DNA from 2 places in the Streptomyces sp. NBC_01255 genome. Region 2 is predicted to be linked to the other one. Evidence: riboswitches for the same ligand, from Rfam matches in the RefSeq annotation. Region 2 holds a riboswitch; the other holds the start of a gene.
The links. A riboswitch is a leader RNA that binds a small molecule or an ion and turns the genes downstream of it on or off. The one in region 2 is predicted to bind S-adenosylmethionine.
Positions count from the first base shown of each region.

Region 1 (15,149 bases), 2.5 Mb from region 2:
CCGGCACCGTCCAGCGCAAGGTCGGCGGCCTCTGGAAGCCGCTCCCCGGCACCAAGGTGACCCTGGTCTACAAGCCCAAGGGCGAGAGCCAGTGGTACTGGGTCAACCAGGGCATCACCACCGACGCCAACGGCCGGTTCAGCTACCGCGCCACCGCGTACGGCGACGGCTCCTGGGCGCTGTACCTCAACACCACGGGCAGCTACTTCTACAGCGAGACGAATGCGAAGTACATCGATGCGCGCTGATCTCTCCGCCTCCTGCAGGCGCTCCCTGACGGCGGGCCTGGCCGCCGCCGCGCTCGCCGCCGGGACCCTGACGGTCACGGCCGCGCCCGCCGCCCACGCCGCCACGCTCGTCGGCATCGGCCGGGCCGTCACCGACGACGCCCAGCGCGGCATCTTCCAGGTGACCGCCTGGACCGACGCCCCGAACGCCAGGATCACCAAGGTCTCGGCCACGGTCCGGCAGGGCTCCACGGTCCTCGTCGACATCCCGACGCTCCCTGTGGTCCCCGACCCCTGGGACCCGAGCGCCGCCAACCTCTTCCGGCTCGCGGACGCCGCCACGTTGAAGCTCGTCGAGGACGGCGGGCGCATCCCGGCCCTCGGGACGTACGCCATCGACGTCACCGCCACCGACTCCCTCGGCAACAAGCAGACCCGCACCGACGCCGGACAGCTCGACTTCCGGCTCCGTCCCGAGGTCACCCTCGTCCCCACCAAGCCCACGTACGCCGACCGCAACGCCCGCCCCTCGGGCACCGTCGTCGGCATCCAGCCCGGCTCCGGGGACCGGGTCACGCTGTCCGACAGGCCGGTCGCCATCGAGAGGACCAGCCCGGCGCAGGACGGGACATGGAGCGCGGCACAACAGGCGGTCACCGACGCGGCCGGCCGGTTCACGTCGCCGCCGTTCCCGATCTCCAGCGAGGACCTCGGCACCTCGGCCATCCACTTCCGGACGACGGTCACCGCCGACACCCCCGAGATCCACGGCACCGTGACGGATTACCTCAGCGTCTCCGATTACGTGTCACGCAAGGTGGCCGTCACCGCCACCGCCGACAAGAAGCGGGCGCTCAACGGGCAGACCGTCACCATCAGCGGCCGGATGACCGACCCGGCGGCGGCGGGCGCGCCGGTCGCCGGCCACCAGGTCCGCGTGCGGCTCGGCGGCCCCACCTACGGAACGGGCCCGAGCGCCGTCGTCCGGACCGGCACGGACGGCCGGTTCACCGCCCGGCTCGTCGCCATCGCGGGCAAGGAGTCGGGCAACTGGTTCGTCGAATCCCCCGACCGGTACGTAAGCTTCCCGGATCTTCACGGCGCGCTGGCCATCCCGCTGGAGTCCCGCACCGACCTCCGTACGTACGGGCTCTCCGCCGACGGCCGGGTCACGGTCTCCGGCACCTTCCGCGCCCGGTACGTGCCGGAACCGAACTTCGAGACGTCCCAGTTCGTCCGGCTGGAGCAGCTCGTCGGCCGCGACTGGAAGGCGATCGCCTGGGCGAGCGTGAACTCGGCCTACTTCAACGACTTCACGCTCTCCGCGGCGAGCAAGGGCGGTTGGTTCCGCGTCCGGCACCTCACCACCGACCAGTTCGCCGAGTCCGTCACTCCGTCGTTCCGGCTCACCCGTCTCGACACCCGGATCGTCTCCCTGAACGCCGGCCCCGAGCCGGTCGCCAAGGGCGGGTACGTGACGGTCACCGGCGGCCTCCAGCACTACGCGGACTGGGCCTGGCGGGCGTACGGAAACGCTCCGGTCGTCCTGCAGTTCCAGCCGCGGGGCAGCACGACCTGGAAGCAGATGGCGACCGGCCGGTCGAACGCGAGCGGCAACGTCTCCCTGAAGGCGAAGGCCACCGGGGACGGCACCTGGCGCATCCGCCACTACGGCGACAGCAGGCACTTCAACACCCCGGCCGCGGCCGGCGGCGACTACGTCGACGTGCGCTGACCCACCGATTCCCGTGACAACGCCCGAGGGCGGCACCCCCCAGTCGGGGAGTGCCGCCCTCGGTCACGTTCAGCAGTACTGCGGTACTGCGATGAACCACCGATCCCGGAGGATCAGAAGTCCATGTCACCGCCCGGCATGCCGCCGCCGGCCGGCGCGGACGCCTTCTCCGGCTTGTCGGCGATGACGGCCTCGGTGGTGAGGAACAGCGCGGCGATCGACGCGGCGTTCTGCAGCGCGGAGCGCGTGACCTTCGCCGGGTCGATGATGCCCTCGGCGATGAGGTCGACGTACTCGTTGGTCGCGGCGTTCAGGCCGTGGCCGACGGGCAGGTTGCGGACCTTCTCCGACACGACGCCGCCCTCGAGGCCGGCGTTGACGGCGATCTGCTTCAGCGGAGCGTCGAGCGCCTTGCGGACGATGTCGGCACCGGTGGCCTCGTCACCCTCGAGCTCGAGCTTGTCGAAGACGCCATCGGCCTGCACCAGGGCGACGCCGCCGCCGGCGACGATGCCCTCCTCGACGGCCGCCTTCGCGTTGCGAACGGCGTCCTCGATGCGGTGCTTGCGCTCCTTGAGCTCGACCTCGGTCGCGGCACCGGCCTTGATGACCGCAACACCGCCGGCGAGCTTCGCCAGGCGCTCCTGCAGCTTCTCGCGGTCGTAGTCGCTGTCCGAGTTCTCGATCTCGGCGCGGATCTGGTTCACGCGACCGGCGACCTGCTCGCTGTCACCGGCACCGTCGACGATGGTGGTCTCGTCCTTGGTGATGACGACCTTGCGGGCGCGGCCCAGCAGGTCGAGGCCCGCGTTCTCCAGCTTGAGGCCGACCTCCTCGGAGATGACCGTGCCGCCGGTGAGGATGGCGATGTCGTTCAGCATGGCCTTGCGACGGTCGCCGAAGCCCGGGGCCTTGACCGCGACGGACTTGAAGGTGCCGCGGATCTTGTTGACGACCAGGGTCGACAGGGCCTCGCCCTCGACGTCCTCGGCGATGATCAGCAGGGGCTTGCCCGACTGCATGACCTTCTCCAGGAGCGGGAGCAGGTCCTTCACGGAGGAGATCTTGGAGTTGACGATCAGGAGGTAGGGGTCGTCGAGCGACGCCTCCATGCGCTCCATGTCGGTGGCGAAGTACGCCGAGATGTAGCCCTTGTCGAAGCGCATACCCTCGGTGAGCTCCAGCTCCAGACCGAAGGTCTGGGACTCCTCGACGGTGATGACGCCTTCCTTGCCGACCTTGTCCATCGCCTCGGCGATGAGCTCGCCGATCTGGGTGTCGGCGGCGGAGATGGAGGCCGTCGAAGCGATCTGCTCCTTGGTCTCGACATCCTTCGCCTGCTCGAGGAGCGCACCGGAGACGGCCTCGACGGCCTTCTCGATGCCGCGCTTGAGGGCCATGGGGTTGGCACCGGCGGCGACGTTGCGGAGGCCCTCGCGGACGAGCGCCTGGGCGAGAACGGTGGCGGTGGTCGTACCGTCGCCGGCGACGTCGTCCGTCTTCTTGGCGACTTCCTTGACCAGCTCGGCGCCGATCTTCTCGTACGGGTCCTCGAGCTCGATCTCCTTGGCGATGGAGACACCATCGTTGGTGATCGTGGGGGCGCCCCACTTCTTCTCGAGGACGACGTTGCGACCCTTGGGGCCGAGGGTGACCTTGACGGCGTCAGCGAGCTGGTTCATGCCGCGCTCGAGACCGCGCCGGGCCTCCTCGTCGAACGCGATGATCTTGGCCATGTGAAGTGGTCCTCCCGGACATGGGGTGGATAACGCTCCAGGACCGCGCCGACGCCCGCGACGGACGGCCTCCGCGTGTTCCGTGTGGTTCCCTGCCCCACCCGGTCGGCGACCTCGTCTGCCCGATCCTCGTAGCACTCTCACCTTCCGAGTGCTAACGCCAATGATTAGCACTCGCCCTAGGAGAGTGCAAGCGACTCTCGGGTTTCGGGCAGTCCTGACACGGGTCGGCACAGGTGCGGCACGGGTCCGGAAACGCGTGAGGGGCCCGCTTCCCCTGGGGGATGCGGGCCCCTCGACGGCGTTGCGTCGGTGGCCGATCGCGCCGCGCTCAGACGGCGAGCTTGACCATGTCCGCCTGCGGACCCTTCTGGCCCTGCGAAATCTCGAACTCGACCCGCTGCCCCTCTTCGAGGCTGCGGTAGCCATCCATCTGGATCGCGCTGTAGTGGACGAAAACATCCGCACCACCGTCGACCGCGATGAAGCCGTAGCCCTTCTCCGCGTTGAACCACTTGACGGTGCCCTGAGCCATGCCTAACTCCCCTATTACTGGCCCTTGCGCGGGAACCGCACTTCGCGGACCCGGGGTCAGACCCTGCGCCGGAACGCGTCGACCGCCGCTGAATGTATCTGCCCAACTGCCCTCTGCAACAGGTCATTCGAGCGAGAATTCTGGGCATGGCGGAAAGGGGAATTAGGGAGAATCCCTGGAGTTCCGGGGCAAGTCGGGCCCGGCAAAACGCGCAGAACGTACACAACGCACATGCACTTTGGCTGCTTCCTGACGCGCAAGGACGCATTCTCATATGCGTCCGGCATGAGCAGCGGAGGGGACTTCCCCAACTCTACCCCGCTTAACCATGCAGAATTGCCCCCTCCGCTTTATGTCGCGGAAGGGGCAATTCAAGAAAGACGGGACAGACGATGCGTCAGCCGAGGGGTCAGCAGCCTCCGGCGACGGCCGGGATGATCGAGACGCCCGCGCCGGCCGGGGTGGCCGTCTCCAGGCCCTGCTCGAAGCGCACGTCGTCGTCGTTCACGTACACGTTGACGAAGCGGCGCAGCTTGCCCTGGTCGTCCAGGACGCGGGCGGCGATGCCGGTGTGGTTCTTCTCCAGGTCCGCGATGACCTCGGCGAGGGTCGCGCCCTCGGCCGGGACCTCGGACTGCCCGCCCGTGTAGGTGCGGAGGATGGTGGGGATGCGGACGTTCACGGCCATGTCTTCGTACCTCTCAGAGGGCCAGGCCCGCGGCGCGGAACGCGTCCAGGCTCGGGCGGATGGTGGCGGTCGCCTGCGAGCCCTCGGCCACGGCGTCCAGGGTCTTGAGGCCGTCGCCGGTGTTCAGCACGACGGTGGTGAGCTCCGGGTCGATCAGCCCCGCCTCGACGAGCTTCTTCGTGACGCCGACGGTCACACCGCCCGCGGTCTCGGCGAAGATGCCCTCGGTCTGTGCGAGCAGCTTGATCGCGTCCACGACCTGCTCGTCGTTCACGTCCTCCACGGCGCCGCCGGTGCGGCGGGCGATGTCGAGGACGTACGGGCCGTCGGCCGGGTTGCCGATCGCGAGCGACTTGGCGATCGTGTTCGGCTTCTGCGGGCGGACGACGTCATGGCCGGCCTTGAAGGCGGCGGAGACCGGGGAGCAGCCCTCGGCCTGGGCGCCGAAGATCTTGTACGGCTTGTCCTCGACGAGGCCCAGCTTGATGAGCTCCTGCAGACCCTTGTCGATCTTGGTGAGCTGCGAGCCGGACGCGATCGGGATGACGAGCTGGTCGGGGATGACCCAGCCGAGCTGCTCGCAGATCTCGTACGCGAGCGTCTTGGAGCCCTCGCCGTAGTACGGGCGGAGGTTGACGTTGACGAAGCCCCAGCCCTCGCCGAGCGGGTCGCCGATGAGCTCCGAGCAGAAGCGGTTGACGTCGTCGTAGTTGCCCTCGATGGCGACGAGGTCACCGCCGTAGACGGCGGCCATGACGACCTTGCCCTGCTCCAGGTCGTGCGGGATGAAGACGCAGGAGCGGAAGCCGGCGCGGGCGGCGGCGGCGCCGACGGCGCCGGCCAGGTTGCCGGTGGAGGAGCAGGAGAGCGTGGTGAAGCCGAAGGCGCGGGCGGCCTCGAGGGCCTGCGCGACGACCCGGTCCTTGAAGGAGTGGGTCGGGTTGCCCGAGTCGTCCTTGACGAAGAGCTTGCCGGGGGCGACACCGATCTCGCGGGCGAGGTTGTCGGCCTGGACGAGCTTGGTCCAGCCCGGGTTCAGGTTCGGCTTCTCGGCGACGTCGGCCGGGACGGGCAGCAGAGGGGCGTAGCGCCAGATGTTGGCGGGGCCGGCCTCGATCTGCTTGCGCAGCGCCTCGGGGTCACCGGTGGGGAGGTCGTACGCGACTTCGAGCGGTCCGAAACAGAGTTCGCAGGCGAAGATCGGACCGAGGGCGAAGACTTCACCGCATTCGCGACAGGAAAGCCCTGAAGCGGGACCGAGGTCGACGGTGGTGGCAGAGGCGACAGTCTGTACAGCCATGGAGGCGAGGCCCTTTCTCCTCATCTTTCCCATGACGAACTTTTCGTCATGAGACGGATTTGGCACCTTCCCTAGCCGGGGGCCTCGCTGGAGGACGAGACGAACCGACTGGAGGGTTGCCGGGGCTTCAACGGGCCGTTTCCCTCTGCCCCTCTGGATGAGCGGTATTCGATTGTGAAGTGCGGTGAAGTCCTTGCGGGCTTCGTTCCTGCGCTCCGACGCGGGCGGCACCCCGACGTGCATCGGGCATCCGCGTTGTTCAAGACTGTAACCGAAGGCCCCGGCGCTTGGACGGGCCGTCCGTACCGCGAGATGGAGATCACGTGCTGGAAGAGGTGGAGCGCTGGCTGGACCGGCGGTCCTGGTCCGTGGCTGACCGGCCGATGGAGCGGATCCTCGCCGCCAAGCGAAACACGAAGGTCAGCGTCGTGCTGCCGGCGCTGAACGAGGAGGCGACGGTCGGCGACATCGTCGCCGTGATCCGCCGCGAGCTGATGTCCGAGGCGGTGCCGCTCGTCGACGAACTGGTCGTGATCGACTCGGGCTCCACCGACCGTACGGCGGAGGTGGCCGCGGCGGCCGGGGCGCGGGTGGTCGCGCGGGACGCGATCCTCCCCCGGATACCGGCCGTCCCCGGCAAGGGCGAGGTCCTGTGGCGGTCGCTCATGGTGACGAGCGGGGACGTCGTGTGCTTCGTGGACGCGGATCTGCGGGACTTCTCCGCGGACTTCGTGACGGGGATCGTGGGCCCGCTGCTCACCGACCCCGACATCGACTTCGTGAAGGCGACCTACGACCGCCCGTTCGGAGCCGGGGACACTCCTGGCCAGGGCGGTCGCGTGACCGAGCTGGTGGCACGCCCGCTGCTCAACCTGCACTGGCCGCAGCTGGCCGGCTTCGTCCAGCCGCTGGGCGGCGAGTACGCGGTGCGGCGCTCGCTCCTGGAGCGGCTGCCCTTCCCCGTCGGTTACGGAGTGGAGCTGGGGCTGCTCGTCGACGCGCTGCACACGGTGGGCCTGGACGCGCTCGCGCAGGTCGACGTGGGTGTGCGCAAGCACCGCCATCAGGACGAGCGGGCGCTCGGCCGGATGGCGGCGGCGATCTACCGGACGGCGCAGCTGCGGCTGTCGCGCGGGCACCTCGTACGGCCGCGGCTGACGCAGTTCGAGCGGGGCGAGGACGGGTTCGTCCCGCGGACCTACGCGGTGGACACGGAGGAGCGGCCGCCGATGCTCGACATCAGGGAGTACACGCGCCGCCGCGTGGCGTAACGCCACCAGATGATCCGTTTTGCCTACATTGCCCTTTTATGCGCTTCAGACAACAACACCTGGGCAGTGTGGCGGCGGTCGTCGGCCTCGCCGTGGCCTCGCTTGCGCTCTCGACGGCCGGTCCGGCCTCGGCGGACGTCATCGAGCCCTTCGGCAAGCGGTACGACGAGTCGATCTACGGCGACTTCACGACCCTCGGCAACACGGTCATGGGCTGCCCCACCTCCCCCGCGGACATGGCCGCGCGCTGCGCGGCCGCCGCGAAGGGCGAGGGCTCCGACAACAACAACACCTTCGTGATGCAGCGAATCGACGCCGCCGGCCTGGCGACGGGCGGCGGGGCACCGCAGTACGGCTCCAGTACCGGCCACGTCGTGATCCCGGCGGGCGCCGAGGTCGCGTACGCCCGGCTGTTCTGGGGCGGCAACGACGGCACGTACAAGGGCCCGAGCGGGGCCCAGCTCCAGCGCTGCGACATCTCCGGCACCGACGTCGAGGCCTCACCCGGCGACCCGGCGACGACCGCGCCGATGATCAGGGTCGGGGCGGGGGCGGCGACGCCGGTCTCGATCGACAGCATGGTCACCGACCCGTCCGACACCAACGGCCCGCACTACTACACGGGCGAGTCGGACGTGACCGCCGCCTTCGCGGGCGTCTCGGGGACGGACGCGCAGGTGGCCGTCGGCAACATCTGGGCGCCGACCGGCAAGGGCTGCGTGGCGGGCTGGTCCCTGACGGTCGTCCACAAGTTCCCCGGCCCCGACCCGGTCAAGGCCCCGGAGCGGCGGAACGTGTACGTCTACGGCGGCCACGTCCTCCAGCGCTCGACCTCGCCCGCCACCACGATCACCGTCGACGGCTTCTACCGGAGCGGTGGCACGGCACGGGCGAGCGTCACCGCGTACGAGGGCGACTGGAACACCCCGGGCGACAAGTTCCTCGTCGACGGCAAGAACGTCACCGAGGCCCACACCGGCAACACCAACAACTTCTTCGTCAGCGAGGACGACGGCGCGGTCGCCCCGAAGCTCGTCAACAACCTCAGCATCGACGCCAAGGCCTTCGACATCCCGGCCGGCGCCATCCCGCAGGGCGCGACCTCGGCGGATCTGACCTTCTCCACGAACGGCGACACCTACGTGCCGTCGGGACTGGCCTTCTCCGTGCCGGTGCCCGACCTGGAGATCACCAAGACGGCGAGCCCGCGCACGGTGAAGCCGGGCGACACCCTCACGTACACGATCACCGCGAAGAACATCAGCACGATCGACTACCCGAACGCCAAGTTCAGCGACGACCTCACCGGGAACCTCGACGACGCCGACTACAAGGGCGACGTGAAGACGGACCTGGGCGAGGTGTCGTACACGAAGCCGAAGATCGGGTACATCGGAAACATCCCCGCCGGGAAGACGGCGACCGTCACGTACTCGGTGAAGATCAAGGACCCGGTGGCCGGCGACGGGAAGCTCCGCAACAGCGTCGAGGTGGCAACCCCGCGCTCCAACTGCGGCGACGGCAGCAAGGACCCGGCCTGCGCGGTGACCCCGGTGATCGAGCCCCCGAAGCCGAGCCCGACGCCGACGCCGACGCCGACGCCGACGAACCCGGACCCTGAGCCGACGGACCCGACGACGCCGCCGACACCGACGTCCTCGGCACCGGTGGAACCCACGGACCCGCCCTCCCCGACGACCCCGGCCCCTTCCCCCTCGACGACCACGTCCGCCGCCCCGGTGGTCCCGGCGCCGGGGCCGCACGGGCAGAACGGCGGCTCGATGGCCGAGACGGGCAGCAGCGGTGAGCGGCTGTGGCTGCTCGGCGCGCTCGGCGTGGCACTCGGGGCGACGGGCCTGGTGGCGAAGGCGGCGATGCGCGGCCGACGCGAGCGCTGACCGGCACTGACCCGCACTGACTCCCGCTGACCCCCGCTGACCCTCCGTGGCCGGATCGGCCCGTCTCGTATACGTACGTTTGAGCGTTTACGGGACGGGCTAGGTTCGCCACATGGCTACTGTGCTCGTGGCATCCAACCGGGGACCCGTCTCGTACGTGCTCGGCGAGGACGGTGAGCTCGACGCCCGCAGGGGCGGAGGCGGCCTGGTCTCGGGCCTGAGCGCCATCTCGTCCCAGGACAGCCTGTGGGTGTGCGCGGCCCTAGGCGAGGGCGACCGCGAGGCCGTACGGCGCGGGATCGGCGAGCCGGGCGTCCGGATGCTGGACATCGCCCCGGACGTGTACGCCGACGCCTACAACGGCATCGCGAACTCGGTGCTGTGGTTCCTCCACCACCATCTGTACGACATCCCGCGCGAGCCCGTCTTCGACGCGGAGTTCCGGCGCCGCTGGGAGGCGTACCGGAGCTACAACCGCGCCTTCGCCGAGGCCCTGGCCGCCGAGGCGGAGGAAGGCGCGGCGGTCCTCGTCCAGGACTACCACCTGGCCCTGGTCCCGGGGATGCTCCGCGAACTCCGCCCCGACCTGCGGATCGCCCACTTCACGCACACCCCGTGGGCCTCCCCGGAGTACCTGCGGATGCTCCCGGACGACATCCGCGAGGAGCTCCTGTGGGGGATGCTCGGCGCGGACGAGCTGGGTTTCCACACCTGGGGATGGGCGTCGGCGTTCGTCAGCGGCGCGTCCATGGACGGCGCGGCGGGGTCGGCCCAGGGCCTGTGGCGCAGCGGGGACCCCTGGCGCGGGGTGGAACACATGCGGCACGGCTCGGAAAAGGCCCACACCCGGGTCCGGGCGTACCCACTCGGCGTGGACGCCGACGAGCTGCGGGCGCTCGCGCACCGCCCCGAGGTGGACGAACGGCTGGCCCGGCTCCGGGAGGAGATCGGCGACCGCAGGACGATCGTCCGTGTCGACCGCACCGAGCTCTCCAAGAACATCCTCCGCGGCCTCCTCGCCTACCGCGAGCTGCTCACCACCCACCCCGAGTGGCGCGACCGGGTGGTCCACCTGGCCTCGGCGTACCCCTCGCGGCAGGACCTGGAGTCGTACCGCCAGTACACGACCGCGGTGGCGCGGCTCGCCTCGGAGATCAACACCGAGTTCGGCACTGCCGACTGGCAGCCGGTCCTGGTCTCGGTACGGGACGACTTCACCCGCTCCCTGGCCGCCTACCGCCTCGCGGACGTGGCCCTGGTGAACCCGGTGCGCGACGGCATGAACCTGGTCGCGAAGGAGATACCGGTCGTCTCGGAGGCCGGCTGCGCGCTGGTCCTGTCGCGGGAGGCGGGGGCGTACGAGGAACTGCGCGAGGACGCGCTCACCGTGAACCCGTTCGACGTGTCGGAGACCGCCGAAGCCCTCCACACCGCCCTGTCGATGCCGCCGACCGAACGCGCCGCCCGCTCCGAACGCCTCGCCACGGCGGCCACGGCCCTGCCACCACAACGCTGGTTCCTGAACCAACTGGAGGCGCTGCGCGACTAGGGAGTGCCTTCCTTCCGCTCCCGACGCTCGCGGCCCCAGGCCGCCAGCGGCTCCAGGGCGTCGTTGAGGCGCATCCCGTCCTTCGTCAGGCCGTACTCGACGCGGGGCGGGACCTCGTCGTACGAGACGCGGTCCACGATCCCGTCGGCCTCCATCTCCCGCAGGTGGGAGGCGAGCACCTTCTCGGTGATGCCGGGAATCAGCCGCCGCAGCGCGCCGAAGCGGCTCCGCGGGTGGACGTGGAGCGCCCACAGGATGAGCACCTTCCACTTGCCGCCGATCACCTCCATCGAGGTGTCGATCCCGCAGACGTGCTCGTCGTCGGCCCCGGGCCGGTTCAGCGTCGCCATCCCCCACACCCTTCTGACGTGTTCACTCACCTCAGGGTAACCACCCACTTCCAAGTGGGTACTTGAGCAGGTCAGGGCCCTGGAGCAGCCTGGGGGCATGACACAGAACACCGCACAGAAGACCCCCGTCACCCTGCTCGGCCTCGGTGCGATGGGCACCGCCCTGGCCCGTACCTGGCTCACCGCCGGTCACCCGCTCACCGTCTGGAACCGCACCCCGGGCCGCGCGGCCGGACTTGTCGGCGAGGGTGCGAAGCCCGCCGGCAGCGCCGCCGAGGCGGTCGCCGCGAGCACCCTCGTCGTCGTCTGCCTCCTGGACGACGCCTCGGTCGGCGAGGCCCTCGCCGACGCCGACCTGGCGGGGAAGGACCTCGTCAACCTCACCACCACGACCCCGGCCCAGGCCCGCGCCCGCGGCGAGTGGGCCCGCGAGCGCGGGGCCCGCTACCTGGACGGCGGGATCATGGCCGTACCGCCGATGGTCGGCATCCCGGAGGCCGGCGGGTACGTGTTCTACAGCGGCTCGAAGGAGCTGTTCGCGGAGCACCGGGAGACCCTGGCCGTGCCCGTGGGCACCACGTACGTCGGCGAGGACGCGGGCCACGCGGCCCTGTACGACGTGGCCCTGCTCAGCGCGATGTACGGGATGATCTCGGGCGCCACGCACGCCTTCGCCCTGATCCGGAAGGAGGACATCGACCCGGTCGCGTTCGCCCCGCTGCTCGTGGACTGGATCACGGCGATGGCCGGCCCGTCGATCACACAGACCGGCAAGCAGCTGACGAGCGGCGCCCTCACCGAGGACGTGGTCTCCAACCTGGCCATGCAGGTGGCCGGTGTCCCGACCTTCCTCACCACGGCCGAGGAGCAGGGCGTGAGCCCGGAACTGATCAGCCCGTTCTTCGAGCTGATGCGCCGCCGGCTGGCCCTCGGCAGCGGCGACGAGGACCTCACGGGCGTGGTCGACCTGCTCGTACGAGGGAAGTGACCGGTCAGGCCCCCCGTACCGCCTCCGCGAGCGCGGCCAGGAAGTCCACGACCCCCGGCGGGCCCGCCACCGAGAGGTCCGCGCGGGCGGCGAGTTCCGGGACCTCGGTGGAGCCGCTGCAGACCAGGAGGCCGGGGGTGCCGTCGGAGCGGAGTTTCTCGACGGCGGCGAAGGCGGGCAGGTCGCCCAGGTCGTCGCCCGCGTAGAGCACGGATCCGGCGCCCGTCTCCCGTACGTACTCGGCGAGCGCCACGCCCTTGTCCATGCCCGGGGGCCGCAGCTCCAGGACCATGCGGCCGGGTTCCAGGACCAGGCCGTGGTGGGTGGCGAGGTCGCCGAGGGGGCCCTTGAGGGCCTCGAAGGCGCCTTCCGGGTCGAGGGCGCGGCGGGTGTGGACGGCGACCGCCCGGCCCTTCTCCTCGATCCAGACGCCCGGCCAGGCGCCGGCCCGGTCGAGGAAGCCGGGGAGTTCGGCGCGGACGGAGGCCACGCCCGGGTGCGGGGCGGCGGCCTTGACGGTGCCGGTGACGGCGTCCCAGCGTTCGGCGCCGTAGTGGCCGAGGACGACGAGGTGTCCGAGGCCGGGGACTCCGGCGAAGCCCCCGTAGCGGACGGCGACCCCGGCGGGGCGGCCGGTCACGACGGCGACGGAGGCGACCTCGGGAGCGAGGGCGGCGAGGGCGGCCACGGCACCGGGGTGGGCGCGGGCCTGTTCGGGGTCGGGGACGATCTCGGCGAGCGTGCCGTCGAAGTCGAGGGCGACGACGGCTTTCGCGGGCCGCGCGAGAAGCGCGGCCAGACCGTCGGCGCCGGCGGATGTGGTCGGGTGCGGGAGGCTTCTGACCATGTTCACGACCCTACCGACGCGGGGCGTCCGCCGACACAGGACAGCAGGGTTTGGCCGCGCTCGGATCGCCACCCCGACCCCCACCGGGCATGCCGCGCGATCCGGCCTCAGCCCTCACCCGTCGCACCGCTGGGAGCGTCCCCGATTCCGGCGCTGGCGGACCTCACTCACCTGCGCCGTTGCTTCTCCGCCCTCACCCGGCGCAGCCGGTTGACCGTGACCGGGTCGTGGGCGAGGGCGCGCGGGTCGTCGAGGAGGGCGTTGAGCAGCTGGTAGTAGCGGGTCGGGGAGAGGCCGAGCCCCTCACGGACGGCCCGCTCCTTGGCGCCGGGGCCGGGCCAGGAGCGGCGCTCGACGGCAAGCAGGGCCCGCTCGCGCTCGCCGAGCCCGTCCCCGCTGCCGCCGTCCGTCGTCCCCTGCTCTTCGGTCATACGACCAACTTATTACTCGGCGTTCTCCGCCGCCGTCGCCGCCCGGCCTATCGTGCCGAGGACCTCGGCGGGGCGGCCGGCGGGGGTGACGGCCTTGCCGATGTTCTGCTTGACGTTCTCGCTGACCGTGGCCCAGGAGGTCTTGCCGACGGGCGGGAGCTGGGAGTCCGGGAGCCCCTTGAGGAACTCGCGCAGGTTGGCGTACTCGGGGTCGGTCTCCATGCGGGTGGAGGCGCTGACGGTGACCGGGAGCAGGTCGTTGTCGCCGGCGAACTTCAGGACGTTCTCGTCGGTGAAGACGAAGTTGAGGAAGTCGCCGATCTCCTTGCGGTGGCCGTTCTGCTTGAAGCCCATGATCCAGTCGGCGACGCCCATGGAGGTCCTGGGCTTACCGTCGATGCCGGGCAGCGGCACCTGGCCGACCTCGACGCCCTTCTTCGCGGCTTCCTTGACCAGCGAGGGGTGGCCGTTGAGCATGCCGACCTCGCCGCTCGCGAAGGCGGCGAAGGCGGCCTTGCGGTTGAGCTTGCCGGGGGCGACGGGGCCGGTGAGGCCCTTGCCGACCAGGTTCTTCTTCAGCCAGTCGAAGGTGCGGACGTTCGCCTCGGAGTCGACGGCGTAGTGGTCGGTGGCGTCGGTCCAGCCGCCGCCACCGCTGAGGAGCCACATGAGGGCCTCGGCCTGGGCCTCCTCGGGGCCGAGCGGCAGCGCGAAGGGGGTCTTGACGCCCTTGTCCTTGAGCTTCTCGGCGGCCGCGGCCAGCTCGTCCCAGGTGGTGGGGGCCTCGGCGCCGGCCTCCTCGAAGAGGGCCTTGTTGTAGAAGAGCGGCCGGGTGGAGGCGACGAACGGCAGCCCGTACTGGGTGCGCTTGGTCTCTCCGGCGGCGACGAGCGGCGCGAGGAAGTTGGCCTGGACGGGGATGGAGAGGATCTGGTCGGCGGCGTAGAGCTCACCGGCGGCCGCGTAGTCGGCGTAGGCGCCGATCTGGGCGACGTCGGGGGCCTCGTCGGCCTTGACCATCTCGGCGACCTTGCGGTCGACGTCGTCCCAGGACTCGATCTGGACCTCGACCTTCACACCGGGGTGCTCCGCCTCGAAGGCGGCGACGAGGTCGGCCCAGTACTTCTTGGTCGTGTCCCCGCCGGTCAGGTCGTAGTCGGCGGCGACCAGTCTGAGGGTCACGTCACCGGATTCGCCCTCCAGGACGCCGCATCCGGCGACCGTGGCGGTCAGTCCGAGGGCGGCGGCGGCCGCGGTCAGTCCAAGGAATCGTCGCCGCTCCACGGCTTCATCCACCTTTTTGCTCGTCGTTGAGCTGCGTTGAGTTGTTATGTGCACGGTTTTCACACGGCTGTGAGCTGCGCGTTTGCTCTACGCAGGGACGCAAGTCTCCCCCGCGGCCGGGCATGAGGTCTACACCACCTGGGTATCACTTCCGCAACACAGCCGGGACCATGGACCCATGACGGGTCCCGAATTTGTATCCGTACGCAACAATCCTCGGCAGTGGACTAGACCTTTTGGGTCCCCGCGCGCCAAACTGTCCCCCGTGAGACACGTCATCGCCCTGGATGTGGGCGGCACCGGCATGAAG
Region 1 covers NZ_CP108474.1:3,926,282-3,941,430, forward strand. Annotated here, with positions in the region: gene OG357_RS17315 (hypothetical protein) at 1-248, shown strand, start outside; gene OG357_RS17320 (hypothetical protein) at 238-1,962, shown strand; gene groL (chaperonin GroEL) at 2,076-3,698, opposite strand; gene OG357_RS17330 (cold-shock protein) at 4,030-4,233, opposite strand; gene OG357_RS17335 (MoaD/ThiS family protein) at 4,643-4,921, opposite strand; gene thrC (threonine synthase) at 4,935-6,221, opposite strand; SAM riboswitch class I at 6,239-6,385, opposite strand; gene OG357_RS17345 (glucosyl-3-phosphoglycerate synthase) at 6,545-7,492, shown strand; gene OG357_RS17350 (DUF7927 domain-containing protein) at 7,531-9,390, shown strand; gene OG357_RS17355 (alpha,alpha-trehalose-phosphate synthase (UDP-forming)) at 9,503-10,939, shown strand; gene OG357_RS17360 (winged helix-turn-helix transcriptional regulator) at 10,936-11,289, opposite strand; gene OG357_RS17365 (NAD(P)-dependent oxidoreductase) at 11,387-12,277, shown strand; gene otsB (trehalose-phosphatase) at 12,282-13,124, opposite strand; gene OG357_RS17375 (DUF3263 domain-containing protein) at 13,292-13,555, opposite strand; gene OG357_RS17380 (extracellular solute-binding protein) at 13,568-14,851, opposite strand; gene OG357_RS17385 (ROK family protein) at 15,105-15,149, shown strand, end outside.
Region 1: it holds a riboswitch for S-adenosylmethionine, as region 2 does, so the genes downstream of both, thrC (threonine synthase) here and OG357_RS28985 (aminotransferase class V-fold PLP-dependent enzyme) in region 2, are expected to answer to the same signal.

Region 2 (15,149 bases):
CTGGGCCCAGCCGGCCTCGTGCCCGTGGGTGGTGGCGACGAGCCGCTGCGCGCCCGCTCTGCGCAGCGCGGGGGCCATCAGGCCGAGCGGTGCGGCGGCGCCGAACCAGACGGACCGGCAGCCGTGTTCGCGCAGCAGCGCGGTGGCGCGGGCGGTGACCCGAGGTGTGGGCAACAGCATGGTGGTGCGATCGCGGACAACCGTGAAAGGCTGTTCGGCGTCAAACAGAGTGGTCGCTTCGACTCCGTCGCGGCTTCGCTTCCATGTGGAGGCGTAGACCACGATTTGTTCGGGGTCCAGGCGCAGCGCCATGTTGTGCAGGAACGCCTGGATTCCGCCGGGTCGCGGCGGGAAGTCGTTGGTTACGATCAGGGTCTTGTCCATCGTGGCCGACAGTACGCGATGGCACTCACCGCCCGGCACCACCACTCTCCGCGCGAGCGGACCGCGAGACGAGGACAGGACAGGCATGACGGGCGCAGTGAGGAACGGCTCGCGCATGGGCCTGCGGCTTCCGCTCGGCCTGTGGGGCCTGACCCGGATCATCCTCCTGCTGTGCACGTTCAAGGTGGTGGTGGTCCCCGGCCCGGACGCGATGTTCGAGGTCGAGCAGATCTACCGGGGCTGGTTCGAGGTCCTGCAGTCCGGCACGTATCCCCGGGACGACGTGACCTGGCAGTACCCGCCCGGCGCCGCCCTGGCGATCCTCTCCCCCGCGCTGCTGCCGTTCCTCGACTACGCCCCCGCCTTCTTCCTGCTGGCGTTCCTGTGCGACGCGTTCGTCTTCGGACTGCTCGTCCACACCGGGCGCCGGCCGGGCCGGTCGATGCGGGGTGCCTGGTTCTGGCTCGCCGCGGTGCCGCTGCTCGGGCCGACCGCCTATGCCCGGTACGACGTCATGGTGACGGCGGTCGCCGTGGCGGGCCTGCTGGCCGCCGTCCGCAGCCCGCGGGTGCTCGGGGCGCTCACCGGCTTCGGCGCGGTCCTCAAGGTGTGGCCGGCGCTGCTGCTCGTGGGCACTCCGAAGGGCCGGGCAACCTGGGCGTCGTGGTCGACGGCGGCGGGCGGCGGGGCCGCGGTGCTGCTGCTGTGCACGGCGTGGATGCCGGGATCGCTGGCCTTCCTCTCGTACCAGAGCGAGCGGGGCACGGAGGTCGAGTCGCTGGGTGCGATGGTGTTCCACATAGCCCGGCACTTCGGCTGGGACGGTGTGGCGCGGATGAACTACGGCTCGATGGAGTTCCTCGGCCCGTACGTCTCGTGGGTCTCGGCCGGCGCGATGGCGCTGACGGTCGCCGCCTTCGGCTGGCTGGCTCTGTGGCGCTTCAAGGCCCGGCGCTTCGCGACCTCGACGACGGCGGACGCGGCCTTCGTGGCGGTGCTGCTCTTCACCGTGACGAGCCGGGTGATCTCGCCGCAGTACGTGATCTGGCTGTTCGGTCTCGCCGCCGTCTGTCTCGTCTACCGTTCGAGCCGGATGCGTCGCCCCGCCCACCTGGTGCTGTGGGCGACGGCCGTGACCCAGTTCGAGTACCCCGTCTGGTTCTCGCATGTGACGTCCAGCGATCCGCTGGGCATCGCGGTGCTGTTCCTGCGCAACGGCCTGCTGATCGCCGCGACCTTCTCCGCCTGCCGCATCCTGTGGCGGCACACCGTGACGGACGCCGGATCGGTGCACATCCCGGTCCCGGCGGGCCGGCCGGAGCAGGAGAAGGTGCTGGCCGGTTCGATCTGACCGGTGCGGATTAGCCGTACGAGCTTCACCCGACCGGCCTAAGAGCTCTGCTGGTACTCTTGGGCACCTTTGTCTCCCTGTTAGGTTCTCCTGCCGACATGAATATCTCGAATCTCTCGGTCGACACGCTTCAACGGCGCACAGGGACCGGGGGTGACGAGAGAACCACAGAGGGCTCATCGGAAGCAGCGGCAGGGACGTTCTCAAAGGCCGCTCTTCTGACATCCGGCGCTTTCTTCCTGATTTACCTGCTCGCGTCGGCGCGACGCCACGTGACAAACCTTTCGACCGGATACGACCTGGGGATCTTCACCCAGATCGTCAAGTCGTACTCCGAGTTCACCGCCCCGTATTCCGATCTCAAGGGGCCCGCGTACAACACGCTCGGGGATCACTTCCATCCGATCCTCGCACTGCTGGGACCGGTCTACAAGATATTCCCCTCCAGTTACACCCTGCTCGTCTGCCAGGCGGCACTCGTCGCCTTCTCCATAACCCCCTTGATGAAATGGGCGTACAAGGTCAAGGGGCGTAAGTTCGCCTACTGGATCGGCATTTCGTACGGGGCTTCCTGGGGAATCGCCGAACTGATCTCCTTCGACTTCCATGAAGTCGCTTTCGCGGTGCCGCTGCTTTCGCTTTCCCTCTGTGCCGCCGGGCAGAAGAACTGGCGCTCGGCCGCCCTGTGGTCGATTCCGCTGGTCCTGGTCAAGGAGGACCTGGGGCTCACGGTCGCCGCGATCGGCCTCTATGTGGCGTGGAAGGGGCCGAGGGTCACGGGGCTCGCCGTGGCCGCCTTCGGGGCCGGTGCGACGGCGCTGGAGATGCTGGTGATTCTCCCGTACTTCAATCCCCTGGGGCAGTTCGCCTATTGGCCGCCTGAGGCCGCCGAGGAAGCGGGCCTGCTGATGGAGGTCACCGGAGCACTCTGGCCCCCGGTCAAGTGGCTGACGCTGTTCCTGATCGTCGCCCCCACCGGCTTCCTGGCCCTCCGCTCCCCGATCCTGCTGGTCGCGGTGCCGACCCTCGCCTGGCGCTTCACGGCGGACAACCCCTTCTACTGGGGCACGGGCTTCCATTACAGCGCCGTCCTCATGCCCATCGCCTTCGCCGCCGCCATTCACGCTGTGGCCACGGGCGTGCCCTCGCGAAGGGTCATGCCCGCCTGCGTCATCGGAGCGGTGGCCACGAGCGTCACCTTCTTCACCCACCCCCTGCACGAGCTCGTACTGCCACGGACGTCGAGCGAGACCGCCCACGTCAAGGCGGCGGACGAGCTGCTCGAAAAGATCCCTGACGGCTCGACCGTGGCCGCGTCGAATCGCCTGGCCGCTCAGCTCGCGGACCGGGCCACCGTCAGTGAGGTGTGCCTGTTCCCCCGGTCCTTCCCGCCGAAGGAACCGGCCCAGTGGGTGATCTACGACGTCACCGACAACACCGACCCGGACTGCGTGACCGGAAGCCGGCTGGAAGCCCCCTCGCCGAGCCTCGCCGGATACCGCGTAGTGGAGACGCGGGACGGGATATCCCTCCTGAAAAGGATCGACGACCAGAAGAGCGGAAACACGGGTCGCTGACCCCTACAGGGGGAGGGAAGGAAATCCGGCCGCGGAGACACCGAGCGCCGCCTCAGCCGAGCCGCTCCCCCAGGTACGTCCGCCACGCGGCCGTGAATTCCTCCGGTGTGGTGTCCAGGACCTCCTGGAGCGCCTTCTCCACCGCGCCCTCCCGGCCCGGATGCGCCCCCACCGCCCGGTAGAACGCGGTCAGCTCCGTCTCGCCCCAGCGTTCCGCGATCAGCGCGCACGCGAGCCAGCCGCCCTCGTAGGCCCGCGCGAGCGCCTCCGCGTCGCCGCCGAAGCCGAAGTCCGCGTCCTCCGGAAGCCGGGCGGGCAGTTCGCCCGCGCGGACCGCGCGGGCCAGCTCGGGGGCCGCCTGGGCGGGCGTCCGGCCGGTGCCCCGGTAGCCGACCCAGTCGGCGAAGCCCTCGGAGAGCCAGACCGGGGTGGCCGGGGAGGTGTGGGCCCGGGTGGCGACGTGGACCGTCTCGTGGGTGAGGACGAGCTGCCGGCCGAAGGCTCCGAGGAGCCCGTACGCCTCGGGGTTGACGATGACCCGGTCCGCGGGCGCGTCCGCCCCGCCCGCGGTCTCCCCCGTGGTGACGGCGGCGATCCCCCGGTAGGAGCTGCCCGGCGCCCCGAGGAGCCCGCCCATCGCCTCCAGCGAGCCGGGGACGAGGACGACGACCGCGTCGGCCCACGCCGAGGGCCAGGCCTCGCTCACGACGGGGATCGCCCGATCAGCCGCCGCCGCTATCTCCTGGAGCCGCTCCGGGTCCTGGCCGACGCCGAGGACCAGCGAGCGGGAGCCCCGGACGGTCCGTACGTCCCCCTGCTCCCACAGCTGCCGCGGCGCGCCCTCCGCGGGCCGGTCACCGGTCATGTACCAGTGCCCGTCCCGCTCGGCCAGGTCGAGGACGCGGCGACTGGTCGCGAAGCCGATGTCGTGGTCCGCGAGCCGGTAACCGAGCTCCGCGCGGACGGTCGCCCGGCCCTCGCCGGTGCGTTCGACGCCGGTGACCCGGTACCTCCAGTCGTCGAGCGGCACCTTCCCGAGCCGCCGGAACTCGGTGAGGGCGGTCGGCGCGTACGCGGGGTCGAGGGCGGCCCGGAAGGCGGGTTCGTCACGGTCGAGGAGCGCCCTGGCGTGCGTGTCGAGGAGCGTCTGTATCTCCCGGGACACCACGGCCGTGGCCGGGCCGCCGGAGCCGCCCGCCGTGCAGCCGGCGAGGCCCGTGAGCGTGAGCAGCAGGGCGAGCAGGCAGGCCACGGCCGGTCGCCGCGCTCCACACCCCTGACCTGCCACGCCCCCGATCGTACGGTCGGACCGGCCGGTACCGCTTCCGGTACTGCGGGATCGGCGCTCCGCCCCGGGCTCAGACTCGCGTCACCGTCACGTTCGACATCATGTTCACCGGGTCGTAGCGGACCCGCGCCCCCGGATAGGGGGCGTGGATGACCTGTCCGTTGCCCGCGTAGATCCCCACATGGCTGGCGTCGCCGCGGTACGTGACCAGGTCGCCGGGCTGCGCCTGCGAGAGCGGCACCTGCCGGCCCGCGTACCGCTGGGCCGAGGAGGTGCGCGGCAGGCTGATCCCGGCCTGCCGGTACGACCAGACCATCAGGCCCGAGCAGTCGAAGCCGGTGGGCCCGGTCGCCCCCCAGACGTACGGCTTGCCGATCGCGCTGCGGGCGGCGATCACCGCGGCGGAGGCCCGCGAGGAGCCGGGGCCGAGGTCGGCGAGGGGCGGCAGCTCCCCGGTGGCGTCCGCGCGCCCGCCGGAGCGGGAGGCGCGGTCGTAGTCGGCGCGCTCCTCGACGGTGAGGGAGGCGAGGATCCGGCGGGCCTCGGCGAGCTTGCGCTCGACGGCGCGCTTGTGGCGGGCGACGTCGGCCCGGCTGCGCTCCAGCTCGGCGAGGGCGGTGCGCGCCTCGTCCCGCCTCTGGTTCAGCCTGCGCTGCTCCCGCTGGAGCTCGCTGAGCGCGGCGCCCTGCCGGGCGGTGGCACGGTCGAGGGCGGAGGCGCGTTCCAGGTAGCTGTCCGGGTCGGAGGAGAGCAGCAGCGCGAGGGCCGGGTCGATGCCGCCGGAGCGGTACTGGGCCCCGGCGACCGCGCCGAGGGCGCCCCGCATGTGGTTGATGCGCTCCTGGCCGCGGGCGAGTCCGTCCTGCGCCCGGGAGACCGTCCTGCGCAGCGCGTCCGTCTTCTCGTCCGCCTTGTTGTAGCCCTCGGTGGCCTTCTCGGCCTCCTCGAAGAGGCGGTCGACCGTGGCCCGGGTGGCCGCGCTCGTGGGCCCCGGGTCGGCGCTCGCGGGGACGGCCCCGAGGGACGCCGCCGCGGTGGCCGCGGCGGCTGCGGTCAGGACGGTGACCCTCGCGGGTCGGCGGTGGGACGCCACTAATCGCGCTCCGTTCGGCTCGACGCAGACTGGCGCGGCAGACAGTAGCCGCTGATCACGTCGCGTCCAACGAAGCCGCCGGGCACACAAAGTGACGCCCCGCCGGAGATCACAGGTCACCGGCGGGGCGTCAGGTCAGCACGTGTCCGGCCGAACCACCCGTTTGGGCGGCATGCCGGGGCGGGGCGTGTCAGCCTCCGACGCGGACACCGAACTGGAACGTGCCCATGTAGCTCATCGACTCGTACCGGACGTTGGCGCCCGGCTTGGGGGCGTGCAGGATCGTGTTGTTGCCCACGTACAGACCCACGTGCGACAGCCCGTTGAAGAAGACCAGGTCGCCCGGCGCGAGCTGGCTGCGGCCGATCTTCTGGCCGTCGTTCTGCTGGGTGTAGGTGACGCGGCTGATGTTGGCGCCGGCCTGGCCGTAGGCCCACTGGGTCAGACCGGAGCAGTCGTACGAGTTCGGGCCCTCCTGGCCGGAGGCGTACGGCTTGCCGATCTGCGTGGCGGCGGCGGCGAGCGCCCGGCCGCCCAGACCGGAAGCGGGGGCCTCGTTGCCCAGGTCGACCCGCTCGTTGGCAGCGCGGCTGGCCCGCTGCTCCTTCGCCCGCTCCTCCTGCTCCAGCTTGGCCTTCTCGGCCGCCGTGAGGGTGTTGAGGAGCTGTCGCGCGTCGGCGAGCTTGCCCTGGTACTTCTTCTTCTTCTCGCCGAGCGTCTTGCGGACGTCCTCGAGGTCGGCCAGCTTCGTGGTCGCCTCGGCGCGCTGCTGCGCGAGGGTCCGCTGCTTGGCCTGGATCGAGGTGAGGACGTCGGCCTGCTGGGCGCTCAGCTGGTCGATCGCGGACGCCTTGTCGAGGTAGGTGTCCGGGTCGGCGGAGAGGAAGAGCTGGAGCGCCGGGTCGATGCCACCGGAGCGGTACTGCGCGGTGGCGACCGAACCGATCTGGTCGCGCAGGGTGTTGAGCTCCTGCTGACCGCGGGCGACCTTGTCCTGGAGGTTGCTGATCTCCTCCTGGAGCTTGCCGCGGCGCTCCTCGGCCTGGTTGTACTGCTCCGTGGCCTCTTCGGCCTCGTGGTGGAGCTCGTCGACCTTCGACTTGACCTCGTCGATCTTGGGCTTGGGGGCCGCCTGGGCTCCGGACTGGGCGGAGAGTGCGACGGCGGCGGCCGCGGCCGCGGTGAGCACGGTCACACGGGCACGGCTCGGCTGCTTGGGTCGACGGTGGGACGCCACGAAGGCGAGCTCCTTCTTCCTCAGAGCCGCCCGACCCGTGAGGGGCAGGCGGTTCCTCCGCCGTCACCCCGGATGGGTGATCGACCGCGCGAAGGTTCGAAGCCTGACCCTAGTGACCAAGTTGTGATCAGTTCAAATCCCACTGGCAAAAATATTGCCCACGCAGCACTTTGTTTACACACACCGTACGGGCAGTGATGGCGACTTGACGGTGCGCCATCCAGAATTCGGGCAAAACGCCCAGGAGTTACGAGGTGGCTACGAGAGCCGCGAAAGCCGCTTCAGCAACAAGGCGGACGCCACCGGCCGCGCACCCGCCTTCGCGACCCCGTCGGCGACCTCGCGGTCGGTGGAGACCACCACCACGGGGCGCCCCGGCGGCTCGGCCCGCACCAGCTGCCGGATCAACTCGTCCGCCGTGACACCGGGCTTGGAGAAGAGCACCCGCACCCCGCGCGGCGGCGCGAGCAGCACCGGCGCCGCCAGCTCGGCCCCGTCGAAGACACAGGTGACCTCGGCGCCCGACCGGGCCGCGAGGGCCGAGAGGCTCCCGAGCAGCCGCAGCCGCTGCTTCTCCAGCGGCATCGTCGGATAGCCGGTCTTGGTGACGTTGTAGCCGTCGACGACCAGATGGGCCTGAGGCAGCGCGAGCAACTGGTCGAGCAGCGCCGGATCGGTCTCGGAGAGCGCCCGCGCCGCGATGTCCTTCGGGGACATCCGCCCCGGCTCCACCGCGTCCACGGTGTCCGCCGGATGTACGGACACGGGCGGCAGTGCCAGTTCGCGGCGCAGCCCCTGGGCCGCGTCCAGCACCGTGTCGAGCAGCAGCCGCAGCCGCATGTCCTCCACGGAGCGGCCCTCACGGGCGGTCCTGCGGCTCGCCTCCAGGGCCGCTTCCACCTCGCCGAGCCGGGCCTTGAGCCGCCGGCTCTCGCTCTCGGCGGCCGACACCTGGGCGGCGGCCTCCGCCTTCGCCGCATCGATCTCGCCCTGCGCGCGGCGCATCGCGGCCTCGCCGCGCTTCACGTCGCTCTGGGCGCTGCGCAGCTTGCGGTGAAGCGATTCCGCTTCCTTGCGGGCGGCGTCCAGATCGTGGCGCAACTGCTCCGTCTCGCCGCGGGAGCGGTCCTTGGCGGCGGCGAGCTCCTCGCGCAGCCGCTCCAGCTCGCGCCGTCCGGCTTCGTCGGCCCGCTCGGCGTCCGCCCGCAGGGCCTCCTCGCCCGCGGCGGCCACGAGCTTGACCCAGCCGGCCGGGCGCAGCACATAGGCGGCCGCGGCCACGTCGACCGGGTCGGCGGCGGCGGGCGGGGTGCCCGTCTCGACGGCCCCGGCCAGTTCGGGCTGGGACTGCTTGAAGCGCTCGCCGATCCGCTGTCGGAAGAGCGGGTCGCTCTCCAGGGCGGCCGCCATCGCGTTGCCGGCGAACTTGGCCCGCCGGCTCGCGGTGAACCGGGCGTACTGCCGCAGGGGGGCCGGCAGCTCCGCGACGGTCAGCCCGCCGAAGGCGTCCGCGACCAGCGCGACGACCCTCCGACGTACACCTTCCGTCAGTGGGTGGTCGAGCGTCTCGGCAGCGTCACCTGCCGCGCCGGCCGGCTCTCCACCGTGCGCGGGCTGCTCCACGATCCGTCACCCCTATGTCGTCCGCGCCGTCCCTCAGGAGGCGGCGCCCGGCCTGTCCACCAGTTCGATCTGGTCCACCGCGTTGCACCAGCGGCAGCGGACCGACTCGATGGTCTCACTGACCACCTGCCGCTCCTCGACCGTCGGGTCGCCCGCGAGGTCCAGATGGACGTACTCCACGACCTTGGAGGAGCGGGTCACGTCGAAGCGGGTCAGATTGCCGCACAGCGTGCAGCGCCAGCGGGTCTCGGCGGTCGGCAGGGGAACCGTCGTCATCGTGCCGTCCTTCTTCCTGTTGCCTGTACCAGGTGCGGGAGCCGCGGTGCGCCGTCGAACTGCGGTTGTACTGCCCGTTACCCTACGGCCTCGCCGGTGCACCGGAGCACGGCGAGGCACTCTGTCCAGTTCGACCCCGGTACGCCATGATCTGTCCATGATCGACTGGCGAGCGACGGCTCTCGGTGCCTGGCGGGGCACGCGCGGCGGCCCCACGGTGACCTACGGCCTGATCGCCGCCTGCTGTCTGCTCTTCGCGCTGAGCCCGGTCTCCGGACTCAACCCGGTGTACGGCACGGGCGACGCGCTCCTGGCGGCCCAGGGCACGTACTTCCGCCGCTGGGGCGTGGTCCCCGCCGAGCTGATGAGCGGCGAACCCCGCGCCCTGCTCACGCCGTTCACCGCGCTCTTCGTCCACGGCAGCTGGCTCCACCTGCTCGGGAACATGCTGTTCCTCTACGTCTTCGGCGCGATGGCCGAGGAGCGCATGGGCCCCGTCGCGTTCGCCCTCTTCTACCTGGGCACCGGCTACCTCGCCCTCGTCGGGTACGCGGTGGCGCACGCGAACAGCGAGCAGACGCTCGTCGGGGCGTCCGGGGCGATCTCCGGGGTGCTCGGGGCCTTCCTCTTCCTCTTCCCGCGCTCCCGTGTGACCAGCCTCTTCCCCTTCCTCTTCTTCCTGCCGCTGCGCTTCCCCGCCTGGATCGTGCTGATCTTCTGGTTCGTGCTCCAGTGGCTGGCGGCGCGAGCGGCCGGACCGGGACCCGGCATCGCCTATCTGTCCCATGTGGTGGGCTTCTCCGTCGGCTTCCTCTACGCCTGGGGCCGCTACCGGGGTGGGGATAGAGTGAAGGCTCCAGCCGCGGCGACCGAGGGAGAAAGCCAGCCGTGATCACCGCGATCGTGCTCATCAAGACCAGCGTGGACCGCATCCCCGAGATCGCCGAGTCGATCGCCGCGCTCGACAGCGTCAGCGAGGTCTTCTCGGTGACCGGCACCTACGACCTGATCGCCATGGTCCGGGTGTCGCGCCACGACGACCTGGCGGACGTGATCCCCGGAAGCATCAGCAAGATCCCCGGCGTCGAGGCCACGGACACGCACGTGGCGTTCCGTACGTACTCCCAGCACGACCTGGAGGCGGCCTTCGCCATCGGCCTGGAGTCCTGAGGCCGCGCACGCGTCACGGGTGAAGGGGGTCTCCCGCTCGGGAGGCCCCCTTCACCCGTACGAGTGACTGGTCAGCCGCGGTCCGGGACGCAGCGGCCGTCCTCGGTGCGGTACTTCCACTGCGCGCCGTCCCGGACGAGCTCCTTCACGGCGCCGACGAACCGCTCCACGTGCTCGTCCGGCGTACCGGCGCCGAAGCTCACCCGGATGGCGTTGAGCGAACGCTCGCCGGGCGCGGCCTCGGGGGCGCCGCACTCGCCCGGGTCCTGCGGGTCGCTGCCGAGCAGGGTGCGGACCAGCGGGTGGGCGCAGAACAGGCCGTCGCGGACGCCGATGCCGTACTCGGCGGAGAGCGCGGCGGCGAAGTGGGAGCTGTTCCAGCCCTCCACGACGAAGGAGATGACGCCCACGCGGGGCGCGTCGTCGCCGAAGAGCGAGAGCACCTTGACCTCGGGAACCTCGGCGAGGCCCGCGCGCACCGTGTCGATCAGGTGCTGCTCGCGGGCGACCAGCTGGTCGAAGCCCGCCTCGGTGAGCGCCTTGCAGGCGGAGGCGATGGAGTAGACGCCGATGACGTTCGGGGAGCCGGCCTCGTGGCGGGCGGCGGTGGTGTGCCACTCGACGTCCACGCCGCCGTCGGCCCGGCGCGCCACCGTGCGGGAGGCGCCGCCGCCGGCGAGGTACGGCTCGGCGTCCTGGAGCCAGTCGGAGCGGCCCGCGAGGACGCCCGAGCCGAAGGGCGCGTACAGCTTGTGTCCGGAGAAGGCGACCCAGTCCACGTCCAACTCCTGTACGGAGACGGGGTGGTGGGGCGCGAGCTGGGCGGCGTCGAGCACGATCCGGGCGCCGTGGGCGTGCGCGGCGGCGGCGAGCTCCTTCACCGGCCACAGTTCACCGGTGACGTTCGACGCGCCGGTGACGCAGACCAGGGCGGGGCCGTACGGGTCACGGTCGGCGAGCGCCCGCTCCAGGGTCTCGACGGCCTGCGCCGGGGTGCGCGGCGCGTTGAGGTAGGTGACGCGGGCGTCCTGCCACGGAAGGAGCGAGGCGTGGTGTTCGGTCTCGAAGACGAAGACCTCGCAACCGGCCGGGACGGCTCGGGCGAGCAGGTTGAGCGAGTCGGTGGTGGAGCGGGTGAAGACGACCTGGTCGCCGGGGCGGCAGTCGAGGAACTCGGCGACGGTGACGCGGCTGTTCTCGAAGAGGTCGGTGGAGAGCTGGGAGAGGTAGCCGGCGCCGCGGTGGACGCTGCCGTAGTAGGGGGCGTACGCGGCGACGTCGTCCCACACCCGCTGGAGCGCCGGGGCGCTGGCGGCGTAGTCGAGCGCCGCGTAGGTCACTTCGCCGCCGGTGACGAGCGGGACGGTGACGTCCCGGCCGAGGACGGGCAGCGGGGCGGCGCAGCAGGGGTCGGCGGACTCGGAGCCGGAGACCTCGACGGAGGTCTCGACGGCGGCGGTGTCGACGGCGGCGTTCGGGTATGCGGACATGGCGGTATCTCCCGGCGGGCGGTGCGGAATGGCTTCGGTGATCCCGTACGCGGCCGGACACGGCGGGGTACGGGTGATGCCTCGGAAGACATGGGGGTACGCGAAAGTGACCCTGATCCGAGGGTGAAGTAGGGGCGGATTCGCCCTATCGCATTCGCTTGCTCACGGAAAAAGCTCCTCGAGAGACCAGGACCCCTGGTGTGTCGAGGGGCCCGCGCTTGCCGTAGACCTTGCTGTCTACGGCCTGGTCTTCACCCGGGGCACCCCGCCACGGACGGAGGGTTGCCGGACAGCAAGCCGGGGCTTCGTAGCTGTCACTCATGACCTGGCATGCATCCTGCCACATGATCGCCGATGCGCAAGACCCCGGTCCGCATGCTGGACCGGGGCCTTGGGGGCGAACTACGCGTTGCTGGCGGCGATCCAGCGCTCCAGGGCCCGGCGGGCCGCCCCTGAGTCGATCGCCTCGGCGCCCTTCGCGATGCCGGCCCGCAGCTGCTCCACGAGGGTGCCCTCGCCCGGTTCGAGCGCGGTGAGCGCGGCCGCGGTGTTGAGGAGCACCGCGTCCCGTACGGGCCCGGTCTCCCCCGCGAGCAGCCGCCGGGCCACGTCGGCGTTGAACGAGGCGTCCGCGCCGCGCAGCGCCTCCAGGGGTACGAGGTCGATGCCCACGTCCCGCGGGTCGAAGCGCTCCTCGGTGACCGTGCCGCCGCGGACGACCCACACCCGGGAGGTGGAGGTGGTCGTCAGCTCGTCCAGGCCGTCGTCGCCGCGGAAGACCAGGGCGGAGTTGCCGCGCTCGGCGAAGACCCCGGCCACGATCGGCGCCATGCGTGCGTCGGCGACGCCGACGGCCTGGGCCCGTACCTTGGCCGGGTTGGTCAGCGGGCCGAGGACGTTGAAGGTCGTGCGGATCCCCAGCTGGCCGCGCGCGGCGGCGACGTGCCGCAGCGCCGGGTGGAACTTCACCGCGAAGCAGATGGTGATGCCGGCTTCCTCGGCGACCTCGGCGACCCGCTGCGGGGTCAGATGCAGATTGATGCCGAGCTTCTCCAGCACGTCGGAGGAGCCGGAGGCGGAGGACGCGGCGCGGTTGCCGTGCTTGACGACCTTCGCACCCGTGCCGGCGGCCACGATCGACGCCATCGTGGAGATGTTGACGGTCTTGGCGCCGTCGCCGCCGGTGCCGACGATGTCGACGGCGGGACCCGGCACCTCGATCACGTTGGCGTGCTCGTACATGCTCCGTACGAGGCCGGTGATCTCCGCGACCGTCTCGCCCTTGGCCCGCAGCGCCACCATGAATCCGGCGATCTGGGCGTCGGTGGCCTCGCCGCGCATGATCAGGTCCATCGCCCAGGCCGTGTCGTCGGCGGCGAGGTCGCGGCCGTCGAGCAGGCCGTTCAGGAGGACGGGCCAGGAGCGGCCCGCCGACGTAGGTCCTCCAGCGGGGGTCGCAGCGCTCATGGCAGCTCCTGGATCGTCACGTAGGGAAAGACAAGTGCCACCCTATCGAGCCCGGGAGACGGCGAAGAGCCCCGTCCATCGAATGGACGGGGCTCTCACCGTGGCGACCTACGTCATCGGAAGGTCAGGGGATCAGTGGTGGCCGTGGCCGCTCTGGATCTCCTTGTACTCCTCCGAGGTGGGCTTGGCGACCTGGCTGTCGCCGCCGTAGTAGCCCTTGTTGAGCTTGACCCGGAGCTTCTCGATCGCGCCGATCTTGCGCTCCACGCCGTTCTCGTCGACGGCCGGCGGCAGCGCCGCGGGCTCGTACTGCTCGTGCGCCGTGAGGCGGTGCAGCTCGCCCTGGCTGAGCGGCTCGTGGACCTCGACGAACTCACCGTGCGGCAGGCGCTTGATGATGCCCGACTCGCGGCCGTGCAGCACCTTGTCCTTGTCCCGGCGCTGGAGGCCGAGGCAGATCCGCTTGGTGACGATGAACGCGATGACCGGGCCGACGAAGAAGAAGATCCGCACGAACCAGGTGATCGAGTTGATCGACAGGTGGAAGTGGGTCGCCCAGAGGTCGTTTCCACCACCCACGAGCATGATCATGTACGCGGTGATCCAGGCGACACCGAAGCCGGTGCGCGTCGGAGCGTTGCGCGGGCGCTGCGAGATGTGGTGCTCGCGCTTGTCGCCGGTGATCCAGGACTCGATGAACGGGTACACCGCGATCGCGCCGAGCACCGCCGGGAAGATCGCCAGCGGGATCATCACGCCCAGGACGAGCGTGTGGCCCCAGAGGTTGATCTCCCAGCCCGGCATGACACGGATCAGACCCTCGGCGAAGCCCATGTACCAGTCGGGCTGGGCGCCGGTGGACACCTGGTCCGGTCGGTACGGGCCGAGGGCCCAGATCGGGTTGATCGAGGCGATCGCCGAGATGACCGCGATGACACCGAAGACCAGGAAGAAGAAGCCTCCGGCCTTCGCCATGTACACGGGCAGCAGCGGCATGCCGACGACGTTCTTGTTCGTGCGGCCGGGGCCCTCGTAGTGCGTGTGCTTGTGGACGACCACCAGGATGAGGTGGGCGACCACCAGGCCCAGCATGATGCCGGGCAGCAGGAGCACGTGCGCCGAGTAGAACCGGGCCACGAAGTCGCCGCCGGGGAACTCCCCGCCGAACAGGAACATCGAGAGGTAGGTGCCGACGACCGGCACCGACAGGATCGCGCCCTGCATGAAGCGGACACCGGTGCCGGAGAGCAGGTCGTCCGGGAGCGAGTAACCGGTGAAACCGGTGAACATGCCCAGGAAGAACAGCAGGAAGCCGAACAGCCAGTTGATCTCACGCGGCTTGCGGAACGCGCCGGTGAAGAACACGCGCATCATGTGCACGAACATGCCGGCGAGGAAGATCAGCGCCGCCCAGTGGTGGATCTGCCGGATCAGCAGACCACCGCGCACCTCGAAGGAGATGTGCATGGTCGAGTTGAACGCCTCGGACATCAGCTGTCCCTGGAGCGGGACGTACGGTCCGACGTACTCCACCTCGTTCATCGACGGGTGGAAGAACATCGTCAGATAGACGCCCGTCAGGATGATGATGAGGAAGCTGTAGAGGCAGATCTCGCCCAGCATGAAGGACCAGTGGTCCGGGAAGATCTTCCGCATGTTGGCCTTGGCCAGCGTGTAGATCCCCAGGCGACCGTCGGCCCAGTCGGCGACCCGCTCACCGGCGGGTGCCTTCTTGTTCGTATCGGTCACGGTGCTCATCCGCGCTCCCAGAAGGCAGGACCGACGGGCTCGTCGAAGTCGCCGAGCGCCTCCAGGAAGCCCTTGTCGTTCACACCGATCCGCAGCTGCGGAAGGGCGTGACCGGCCGGGCCGAAGATGACGCGGGCGCCGTCGGAGAGGTCGAAGGTGGACTGGTGGCACGGGCAGAGCACGTGATGCGTCTGCTGCTCGTACAGGGAGATCGGGCAACCCACGTGGGTGCAGATCTTCGAGAAGGCGACCACGCCCTGGTGCGACCACTCGAGCTCGCGCTTGTCCTTGATGTCCTCCGGCTGGATCCGGACGATCATCAGGGCAGCCTTGGCGATCTCGGTCTGGAAGTCGTGGTCGTGCTCCGACATGCCCTCGGGCATCGCGAAGGTCAGCGAACCGACCGCGACGTCCTCGGGACGCAGCGGCTCGTGCGTGTTCATG
Region 2 covers NZ_CP108474.1:6,399,237-6,414,385, reverse strand. Annotated here, with positions in the region: gene OG357_RS29035 (glycosyltransferase family 4 protein) at 1-384, opposite strand, end outside; gene OG357_RS29030 (glycosyltransferase family 87 protein) at 470-1,735, shown strand; gene OG357_RS29025 (DUF2079 domain-containing protein) at 1,834-3,312, shown strand; gene OG357_RS29020 (hypothetical protein) at 3,365-4,600, opposite strand; gene OG357_RS29015 (C40 family peptidase) at 4,671-5,693, opposite strand; gene OG357_RS29010 (C40 family peptidase) at 5,884-6,930, opposite strand; gene OG357_RS29005 (NYN domain-containing protein) at 7,189-8,553, opposite strand; gene OG357_RS29000 (hypothetical protein) at 8,587-8,829, opposite strand; gene OG357_RS28995 (rhomboid family intramembrane serine protease) at 8,987-9,721, shown strand; gene OG357_RS28990 (Lrp/AsnC family transcriptional regulator) at 9,718-9,999, shown strand; gene OG357_RS28985 (aminotransferase class V-fold PLP-dependent enzyme) at 10,071-11,489, opposite strand; SAM riboswitch class IV at 11,699-11,815, opposite strand; gene trpD (anthranilate phosphoribosyltransferase) at 11,892-12,956, opposite strand; gene qcrB (cytochrome bc1 complex cytochrome b subunit) at 13,089-14,714, opposite strand; gene qcrA (cytochrome bc1 complex Rieske iron-sulfur subunit) at 14,711-15,149, opposite strand, start outside.